4 regions of the Streptomyces sp. NPDC111606 genome follow, and region 2 is predicted to be linked to each of the others. Evidence: riboswitches for the same ligand, from Rfam matches in the RefSeq annotation. Region 2 holds a riboswitch; each other region holds the start of a gene.
What was found. Region 2 has a riboswitch for cyclic di-AMP ahead of ACZ7M7_RS10510 (hypothetical protein). Riboswitches for the same ligand answer to the same signal wherever they lie in the genome.
Positions count from the first base shown of each region.

Region 1 (2,191 bases), on a different contig from region 2:
GGCGTGAGTCCCTTGCCGCGCAGCCACGCCAGCGGGTCGATGCCGCTGGAGCTGCCGTCGGGGTGCACCTCGAGGTGGAGGTGGGCACCGGTCACGTTGCCCGTGGCGCCCACGCGGCCGATGACGTCACCGGTGTTGACCTTCTGGCCGACGCTCACGCTGATCGAGGACTGGTGCGCGAACCAGACCTCGGTGCCGTCGTCGAGGGTGAGCTCGGTCTTGTAGCCGTACGAGCCGTCCCAGCCGGCGAACGTGATCGTGCCGCTGTGCACGGCCTTGATCAGCGTGCCCGAGGGCGCGGCGAAGTCGAGGCCCGTGTGGTAGCCGGAGGACCAGTAGGCGCCGGCCTGCCCGAAGGTCGAGGTGAGGGTGTACGAGGAGGTCGGCAGCGTGTACTGCTTGGCCAGCTCGGCGAGGCGCTCGGCCTCGGCCTTCTGGCGGGCCTCCTCCTCGGCCTTGGCCTTCGCGGCGGCGGCCTTGGCCTCGGCTTCCTTCTCCGCCTTGGCGGCCGCGTCGGCGGCCTCCTTCTCGGCGGCGGCGACCGCGGCTGCGGCGGCCTTGGTGTCGATCTGGTCCTGCTGGTACTCGGCCTGCGCGATGATCCGGCTCCGCAGCGCCTCACCGGCGTCGGAACCGCCCTGAGCGGTCTCGTCGTAGGTCTCGCCCATGGTGCTGAGCGCGGTGGCCGCGTCCTCGGCAGGCTCGGAGGAGTCGTCCGAGATCAGGGGCAGGTCCGGCATGGTGATGGCGACCGGCGGCTTGCCGCTGTTCGCGCTGGCCATGCCGCCCGCGCCGACGGCGGCTATGACACCGACGCCGAGAACCGTGGAGCTGCGGGCGAGTCCCCCGCCGCGCTGCTTGGAGACGCGATGCCTGCCGCGAACGGGACGAAGGGACTCCGCGGTGGGGTTCCACTCCTCGAACGGGCCCTCGTCGGTGCGGTTGCGGTCGTAGCCGAAGGTGTCGGTGCTGCGCTGACTCGGCACGAACGGGGCTTGCGGGGCAGGCCGGTTGGACGCCACGTGGGCGTACTCCTTTCCTTCCTTCTCGCCTACCGGGTTAGCTGACGGGTTCGGAGCAGGAAGGTCTCCTACGCGCGTATACCGCCCGTGAGTTCACGGTGGTAGTTGCGCGATTCACCCCAAGGTGGTGGTTCCCCGGTTCCCTTTCGAGATTCGGCGCGTGCGCACGGAGCCGCCTCTTGTGACGGCTGGGACGACCGCGCTGCGTTATCGAACGTTAATAGACGCGGGGTGCGGATTCCAAGCTGTTCCACTTGATCATTAACGATTTTCGCCTGGACTTACAGGTCATGAGCGGCCTAAATCGGGCGAGTTGGCCAGAGCTCAGGCGTCACACATGTGTTGACGGTGTGTCAGTTGTTATGCGGAGGGGGGTCACCCGGTCACATCCGGTGACAAGGATCAAGGAACGGCATCACGGCCGTCGTACGGCGATGAGGGCCATGTCGTCCGCCATCCCGCCCCCGGAGTGCCGCCGCACCTCCGCCGCGAGGACGCCGAGGAGCGCGACCGGCTCCCGACGGGCGTTGGCCCGCCCCGCCAGTCCCGCCTCGGGGTCGTAGAACCGGTCGGCGTCGTCCCGTGCCTCGCTCAGGCCGTCGGTGTACAGGAGCAGCGTGGCCCCGCTCGGGCAGTCGGCCTCCTGAGCCCGGTCGGGCCAGACACCCAGCTCTCGCATGCCGAGCGGCAGCGCGGGCTCGGCGGCGGGCAGCGCGCGCACGGTGCCGTCGGCGTACAGCAACAGGGGCGATGGATGCCCGCGGTTGACGAGGCGCACGATCCCGCTGCCGTGCGGCAGCTCGGCGAGTACGGCGGTGGTGAACCCCTCGGCGGACTCGGCCCACTCGCGCCGGTCGCGCTCGCGCACCAGTGCCCGCTCCAGGCGCTGTGCGACCGCCTCTAGCGTGGCCTCCTGCTCGGCGGCCTCCCGGAAGGCCCCGATGACCACGGCGACCGCGCCCACCGCCCCGATGCCCTTGCCGCGCACGTCCCCCACGACGACCCGCAGGCCGTGCGGGCTGTCCTGCACGGCGTACAGGTCGCCGCCGATGGAGGCGCCCTCCTGCGCGGCCTCGTACCGTGCCGCGATCTGGAAGCCGCCGATCCGCTCGGCCGGCTCGGGCAGTACGGCGCGCTGAGCGGCCTCGGCGATCTCGCGGGCGGAGGCG
Region 1 is NZ_JBVKBY010000008.1:475,485-477,675, reverse strand. It holds gene ACZ7M7_RS29065 (M23 family metallopeptidase) at 1-1,022, opposite strand, end outside; cyclic di-AMP (ydaO/yuaA leader) riboswitch at 1,034-1,191, opposite strand; gene ACZ7M7_RS29060 (PP2C family protein-serine/threonine phosphatase) at 1,438-2,191, opposite strand, start outside.
Region 1: linked by a shared signal. The riboswitch ahead of ACZ7M7_RS29065 (M23 family metallopeptidase) and the one ahead of ACZ7M7_RS10510 (hypothetical protein) in region 2 are both predicted to bind cyclic di-AMP.

Region 2 (2,191 bases):
TCAGATGCCGGAAGCCGCCGTGCGCCATGGCGCGGGCCGCCTCCTCCAGGGTCCATGACGGGGCCGCGAACACGACGTTGTTGGTGGTGTGGTCGTGGGCGCGCTCGGCGTCCGGGTTCTGTCCGAGGCCGACGGAGTTGAGGATGTCGCGTTCGGTGAGGATGCCGATACCGCCGGCATCGGGGTCGTGGACCACGGCCGCGCCGATCCGACGAGCGGACATCAGCGCGGCAGCCTGGCGAAGGGTGTGGGTGGGGCCGATGGTGAGGACCACGGTGCTCATGGCGTCACGTACGAGCATGGATGGAGCCACCTCCTGAAGTGCCCCCGCACCGTTTGTTCATTGTTTCACAAATTCACAAGTGGGGGGACTCTCAGAGTGACAGGTAAAGAGGGGGTCAACAAGGGGGCGCTCAGTAGCGCTCGTAGTGATCGACTGCCTTGGCATGGTGGGGAGTTGTACCTGCACTTGGCGGGGACCTGCGAGGTTGCAGTCGATGATGGTTGCCGTTTGTCGTCCTGGGCCGTTCTCGGACGGCCCACCGACGGCCCAGCTTCGTGGCGAGCGTGGTAGCGCCTTCCTTCGGAGTTCGCAAGGTCGGGTGGCTGTTACCGATCATGAAAAAGAGGTCTTGGTCTGGGGACCAAGACCTCTCACTACTACGAGCGCCCTTTCGCGGGGTTGCCGCCTAGGGGCCGCTCCGCTGTCGTCCCTGCTTGGTGGTGGGGACTAGTCAAAACTCTTGGCAGTAGGTACCGACTACGACTCCTTGCGGACGTACCTGATGACTCCGAAGATGAAGCCGGACAGCACGATCGTTGCCACTACGCCCGTGCTGATCGCCCCGTAGTACGAGGCGTGATCCATTGTCCTTCGGAGGACGCCAGCGGTGCCGCCACCGATGATCCCCACCAGGATGATGATCACAGCCTCGAACTTCCGGATCTTTTTTGATCCGTCGTCCCCGTTCCCGCCGCTGGAACCGGAACCAGCCCCCGAGGCCTGGGAGCCGTTCTGCGTTGCCGTCATGGCTTTCTCTGCCTTCGTCAGTCGCCTGTGAAGGATGACCTGTCGGATTCGGGCTGGCGAAGTTGCCCGGCCGTGGTGCCCACGGCTTCACCCCAAGGGCTGCTCGTCCCGACCGTGGCTTGGTCGTTCCAGCGACCCGTCATGCTGGGTCCCCCACTCCTGCCGTCTCCGTGTGATCGACTGAATCCGGGGCGACGGCAGGACTCGACGTCCGCCCCGGACCGCCCCGCCGTTCAGGTAGCGAGGCTGTCTCGTGGGATGGATAGTGACTCAGGTCTCAGCGAAACGCCCAACCGAAACAGGTGTTTGTGGCGATACTCACCAACGAAGTATTTGGTAGGACAATCTGACTAATCTGCCCTGGTCAAACGGATGTTGACACTCCGTCAGAGGTGCTGGTTGAGCTTGGCAGGTGGATGCGCGTAGATACTCCCGGAGGGTCTTCAGTGTGAGTCGTTGCCCGGGATATGGATGTACGCGACACTCATGGGCGGCTCCGGGCGCTCACCATGTCTTGGGGGCGATTGCGCCGGCGCAGCAGCAAGTCCTCTATGGAGGGCCAGTGCGGCAGCGCTGTGCCGAATCGAGCGCGAGCCCGGGCGGGTTGAGGACCACAACTGACCTCCAGGAGCGGCTCGGGTCACGAGGCGCGGCGGAAGACGGTGGCGGGGCCGATGATGCGGGGGCCGAACTTGTCGCGGACGCGGTCGATGGCCGCTTCGGCGATGAGTCGGCACTCGCGGGCTTCGTCGAAGGTGATCTGGGTTGCGACTTGGTCGGCGTCGATGAGGTCCTCGCCCTTGAGGGCCAGCGCAGTCAGGCGTCCGCGTTGCAGGCCGGCCGCGTCCATGAGCTGGTAGGCGATGAGGCGCAGGTCGTCGTCGTGTCCGGACGGTTCGGCGAGGCGACGGGTCTTCTCCCAGCGGCCGCCACCGGCGAACGTCAGTGTGAGGGTGAGCGCACGGGCCGCCTGGTCGCGGCCGCGCAGCAGTTGCCCGAGGCTCACAACGAGGTCGAGGAGGGCGGCGCGGGCGTCGGCGCCGTCCAGCGTGTGCTGGGCAAACCTCCACCGGACGGTCGCGGCCGCGGGCAGGGCGCGGGGGACGACGGGTCGGGGGTCGATGCCGCGGGCCCGGTCGGCGGCGGTGCGGCCGGCGCGGC
Region 2 is NZ_JBVKBY010000002.1:588,312-590,502, forward strand. It holds gene ACZ7M7_RS10505 (CBS domain-containing protein) at 1-301, opposite strand, end outside; gene ACZ7M7_RS10510 (hypothetical protein) at 761-1,030, opposite strand; cyclic di-AMP (ydaO/yuaA leader) riboswitch at 1,038-1,174, opposite strand; gene ACZ7M7_RS10515 (DNA polymerase Y family protein) at 1,671-2,191, opposite strand, start outside.

Region 3 (2,191 bases), on a different contig from region 2:
GGCGCTCGTCCGCAAGGCGGCAGAGCTGCGGGACGCGCTGGCGCTGATGCATCAGCGGGGCGAGACGGAGCTGCACGCCCCCACGCTCGCGCGTGCGCTGCGCGTACTGGACGGGGAGCGCCGCACGGCTCGTGTCACGGTGCCGCCGCGCTCCGACAGTTGACGACGTGTACAGGCCGGTCCCGGACGTCTCGATCCCACTGACGAGGCGTCCGGAACAAGGCTGAAACGCACCAAACGGCGTACCCCCTTTCGGCGTAGCCACGGCTCCTTTTACAGGCCCGTCAGGGTTGCGCAACGGGCATGAGCCCAGGGCGGAACGAGGCGCTCCATCGCTGGTCCGGGACTCCTTCGCCCCCTGGACACCCTCTCGAACACGCGGGTACCCACCCGAACGGGTGAGTGGTGACTAACACCACAAATCCCCGGTTCCGTTGGGTATTTCGCTCATCCGTGCGTCAAGATCCCTGTCTGACGACAAGCCCCCGCCACAGCGGCGGGGCGGTCCGGGCGGACGCCGAGTCCTGCCGCCGCCCGGATGACCGGTCGACAGGAGTGGATCGGCAGGAGTGGAGGACCCGAGCAAGACGGGTCGCCGGAGCGGACGTTCGTTCGATCCGAGCAGCCCTTGGGGTGAAGCCGCGGCAACGCGGCCGGGCAACTTCGCCAGCCCGAATCCGACAGGTCATCCTTCACAGGCGGCTGACGAAGGGTTGCGCATGACTGCGCTCAATCGTGTCCCGTCGCTCATGGCCCGGGCCGGCACGGCCTCGGCTCTCACCATCGCCGCAGTGGGCGGCTCGATACTGGCACCCGGCTTCACCTCCGAAGCTGAGGCGGCCACACCGGCGACGAAGGCACTTCAGGTCGCGGCCTCCAAGAAGGGCTCCCCGTACAAGTGGGGCGCCACGGGGCCGACCCGGTTCGACTGCTCCGGGCTGACGCTGTACTCGTTCAAGAAAGCGGGCAAGAAACTGCCCCGTACAGCGGCCCAGCAGTACAACAAGACCCGCCACATCTCCGCCAAGAGCCGCAAGGCCGGAGACCTGGTGTTCTTCCACTCGGGGTCGTACGTCTACCACGTCGGCATCTACGCCGGGAAGGGAAAGATCTGGCACTCCCCCAAGAGCGGGGACGTGGTGAAGCTGCAGAAGATCTGGACCAGGAGCGTCTGGTACGGCCGGGTCAAGTGACCCTCCCGGGGGCGATGGCGGCGGCCTGACACGCCGTCATCGCCCTCGGGGCACCAGAAAGGCCGTCAGACGGCCGTCAGCGGCCCGGCGAGGAGTCCCACGCCGAAGGCCGTCAGCGCGACGCCGGTGACGGTCGTGACCGCCCGGGCGGCGCGCGGCCGGCGCAGCCACCGCCCGAGCCGGTCCACCAGCAGGACGACCACCTGGAACCACACCATCGCGATCGCGAGCACGATCAGGGCGAGCAGCAGCGTCCTGGGCAGGGCCGGAGCGCCCGCGGGCACGAACTGGGGCAGCACGCTGAGGAAGGTGAGGGACGCCTTCGGATTCAGGGCGTTGGTGACGAAGCCCTGCCGCAGCGGTCGCCCGGTGGAGTCCTCGCGCGTGTCCGCCACTTCACTGCCCCGCTGTCGCAGCGTCTGGACGCCCAGATACAACACATAGACCCCCCCGACCACTTGGAGCACACGGAACAGCGCCGGTACCGCGGCCAGGACCGCGGCGACCCCCAGCACCGCCAGCGTCACATGCACCAGCAGCCCGGCCCCGATCCCGAACGCGCAGGCGATGCCGGCCCGGCGGGAGACGAGGGCGTTGCGCACGACGACGGTGAAGTCGGCACCGGGCATGGCGACGAGGCCTGCGGAGACCCCGGTGAAGGCGATGAGCTGAGCGTCCATGGCACCCAGCGTGCCGCGCGGCAGCCTTCAGCAGGTATGTCGAATATCCTGGGCTGCCCTAAAGCATTGCTTAAGGCAGAACGGCAGACGAGGAGCCCGGCATGTACGACCCGACCAGGCTCGCCGCCCTGGTGGCGGTCGCCGAGGCGGGTTCGATCACCCGGGCGGCCGAGCGGCTCGGCTACACCACGCCCGCGCTCTCCCAGCAGCTGGCCAAGCTGGAGCGCGAGGCGGGCACGGCCCTTCTGGTACGGCACCACCGCGGGGCGCGGCTGACGGGTGCGGGCGAGCTGCTGGTGGCGCGGGCCCGGCGGGTGC
Region 3 is NZ_JBVKBY010000005.1:452,801-454,991, forward strand. It holds gene ACZ7M7_RS20695 (hypothetical protein) at 1-163, shown strand, start outside; cyclic di-AMP (ydaO/yuaA leader) riboswitch at 584-716, shown strand; gene ACZ7M7_RS20700 (C40 family peptidase) at 720-1,193, shown strand; gene ACZ7M7_RS20705 (LysE family translocator) at 1,259-1,873, opposite strand; gene ACZ7M7_RS20710 (LysR family transcriptional regulator) at 1,975-2,191, shown strand, end outside.
Region 3: linked by a shared signal. The riboswitch ahead of ACZ7M7_RS20700 (C40 family peptidase) and the one ahead of ACZ7M7_RS10510 (hypothetical protein) in region 2 are both predicted to bind cyclic di-AMP.

Region 4 (2,191 bases), on a different contig from region 2:
CACCGGACGCCTCCTCGACCCTGGTCACGCGGGGCGTGCTGAACCTGTCGGCGCGCCACGGCCGGGACCGCACGGTGCCGTGGGAGCCGGGCGCGACCGAGGACGTGAACTTCGAGCTGAACGGCATCGGCCATGCCTTCCCGCCCGGCCACCGCATCCGCCTGGACGTCTCCTCCGCGTACTGGGCCGTGGATCTGGCCCCAGCCCGATTCGGCGGCGGGCTTCGAACTGGAACCGTCGGCAAGCTCGCTGGAACTTCCGGTATGCGCACGTGCGTTGGACGAATCGACTGACGGCACAGCCATCATTTTCGGGGAACCGGAGCAGGCGGAACCGCTCGGCGTGAACTCCCCCATCACGCTGGACGAGCCCCGCTCCGAGCGCCTCGTCGTGCGGGACGTGGCCAAGGCCGAGTGGCGCCTCAAGGTCGACCCCCGGTACAACGGCACGCGCGTGTACCCCGACGGCCTGGAGTTCACCGAGGACGCAGTGGAGACGTACACGATCAACGAGTGGGACCCCCTGTCGGCCCGCACCCGCTCGGACTGGTCGATCCGCCTGCACCGCCCGGAATGGGGTGGGACGCAACCGTGCGCACCCGCTCGGAGATCAGCTGCGACCGGCATGACTTCATCGCCTCCGACGAGGTGATCTGCATGGAGGGCGAAGAGGTACTTTTCCACCGGACATGGGAGAAACGGACTCCACGGACAGCCGGTTAAAGGCGAGTTGGATTCATTGCCCGATTTGCCGCTCTTGTGGAAGCCAGTGAGTTGGGTCACTTATGCCGATTCATGGAACCGTCCTGGCAAACCCACGTCTCCCCTTGCCCCCAGAGCAAGTTGAGGCTTGGCAACCGCAAAGGATCAAGCGCCCCATTCGCACCAGACCATGGTCAACCGGCCAACAGGTGACCACGGCACTTGTTCCGGACATGTGCTCTCGCATACGTTCCCGCTCAGTCGGGCGGACGCCTAATCCTGCCGCCGCCCGAGTCATCCACCCACGCAACTCACTCACGCACGGCAGGAGCGGGGGACCCAGGTAAGTCGCTGGACCGGACGCCTTGATGGCGCGCCGGACCGGCTCGGGGTGAAGTCGCGCCGCCGCACGGTGGCACGGCCGGGCATCTCCCGCCCGAACCCGACAGCTCACCTCGCAGGCGCCGGAGAGGAACAGCGCCATGCCCCGAGGCAAGCACCGCCGCCCCCGCACCAACCCGCTCACCCGGCACGTCATCGCAGCCGGCACCGGTACCGCCGCCCTCGCCATCCCGCTCCTGAGCGCGACCACCGCGAGCGCCGCACAGCCGGCCCAGTCCCCCACCGTCGCGCAGGCCGCTCCCCAGGCCGCCGTGAAGGCCAAGACCCTCGCGTACACCACGAAGAAGGGCGACACGCTCTACGGCATCGCCGACCGGTACGACGCGCAGGGCGGCTGGAAGCAGCTCTACAAGGACAACCGCAAGGCCGTCGGCGACGACCCCCGTCTGATCCACCCGGGCCTCGACCTGGAGGTCCGGGCGACGAAGAAGGCGAGCTCGCCGGGCAAGTCGGCCGACAAGGCGTCCGCGCCCGCCAAGAAGTCCAACGTCGCCAAGGCCACCCAGTCGTCCGTGAAGAATTACCCGAACAACCTGGACGGCTGGATCCGCAACGCACTGGACATAATGTCGCAAAACGGAATTCCGGGTTCTTACGAGGGCATTCACCGCAACATCATGCGCGAGTCGTCCGGCAACCCCCAGGCCATCAACAACTGGGACTCCAACGCCGTCGCGGGCACCCCGTCCAAGGGCCTCCTGCAGGTCATCGACCCGACCTTCGCGTCGTACCACGTGCCGGGGACGGTGTACGACCCCTACGACCCGGTCGCGAACATCACGGCCGCGTGCAACTACGCGGCCGCGCGTTACGGCTCGATCGACAACGTCAACGGTCCCTACTAGGCCCTGGCGCGGGAGCCTGGCCGCCGACGACATGCCCTACCGGGCGAAGTCGGCCAGGCTCCCCGCGAACAGCCTCTCGAGGACGACGGCGATGCCGTCGTCCTCGTTCGAGAGAGTGATCTCGTCGGCGACCGCCTTGAGTTCGGGATGCGCATTGGCCATCGCCACCCCGCGGGCGGCCCAGTCGAACATGGGGATGTCGTTGGGCATGTCCCCGAAGGCGATCGTCTCGCGAGCGCCGAG
Region 4 is NZ_JBVKBY010000015.1:141,004-143,194, reverse strand. It holds partial or broken gene ACZ7M7_RS39800 (CocE/NonD family hydrolase) at 1-722, shown strand, start outside; cyclic di-AMP (ydaO/yuaA leader) riboswitch at 1,004-1,178, shown strand; gene ACZ7M7_RS39795 (transglycosylase SLT domain-containing protein) at 1,184-1,948, shown strand; gene ACZ7M7_RS39790 (HAD family hydrolase) at 1,985-2,191, opposite strand, start outside.
Region 4: linked by a shared signal. The riboswitch ahead of ACZ7M7_RS39795 (transglycosylase SLT domain-containing protein) and the one ahead of ACZ7M7_RS10510 (hypothetical protein) in region 2 are both predicted to bind cyclic di-AMP.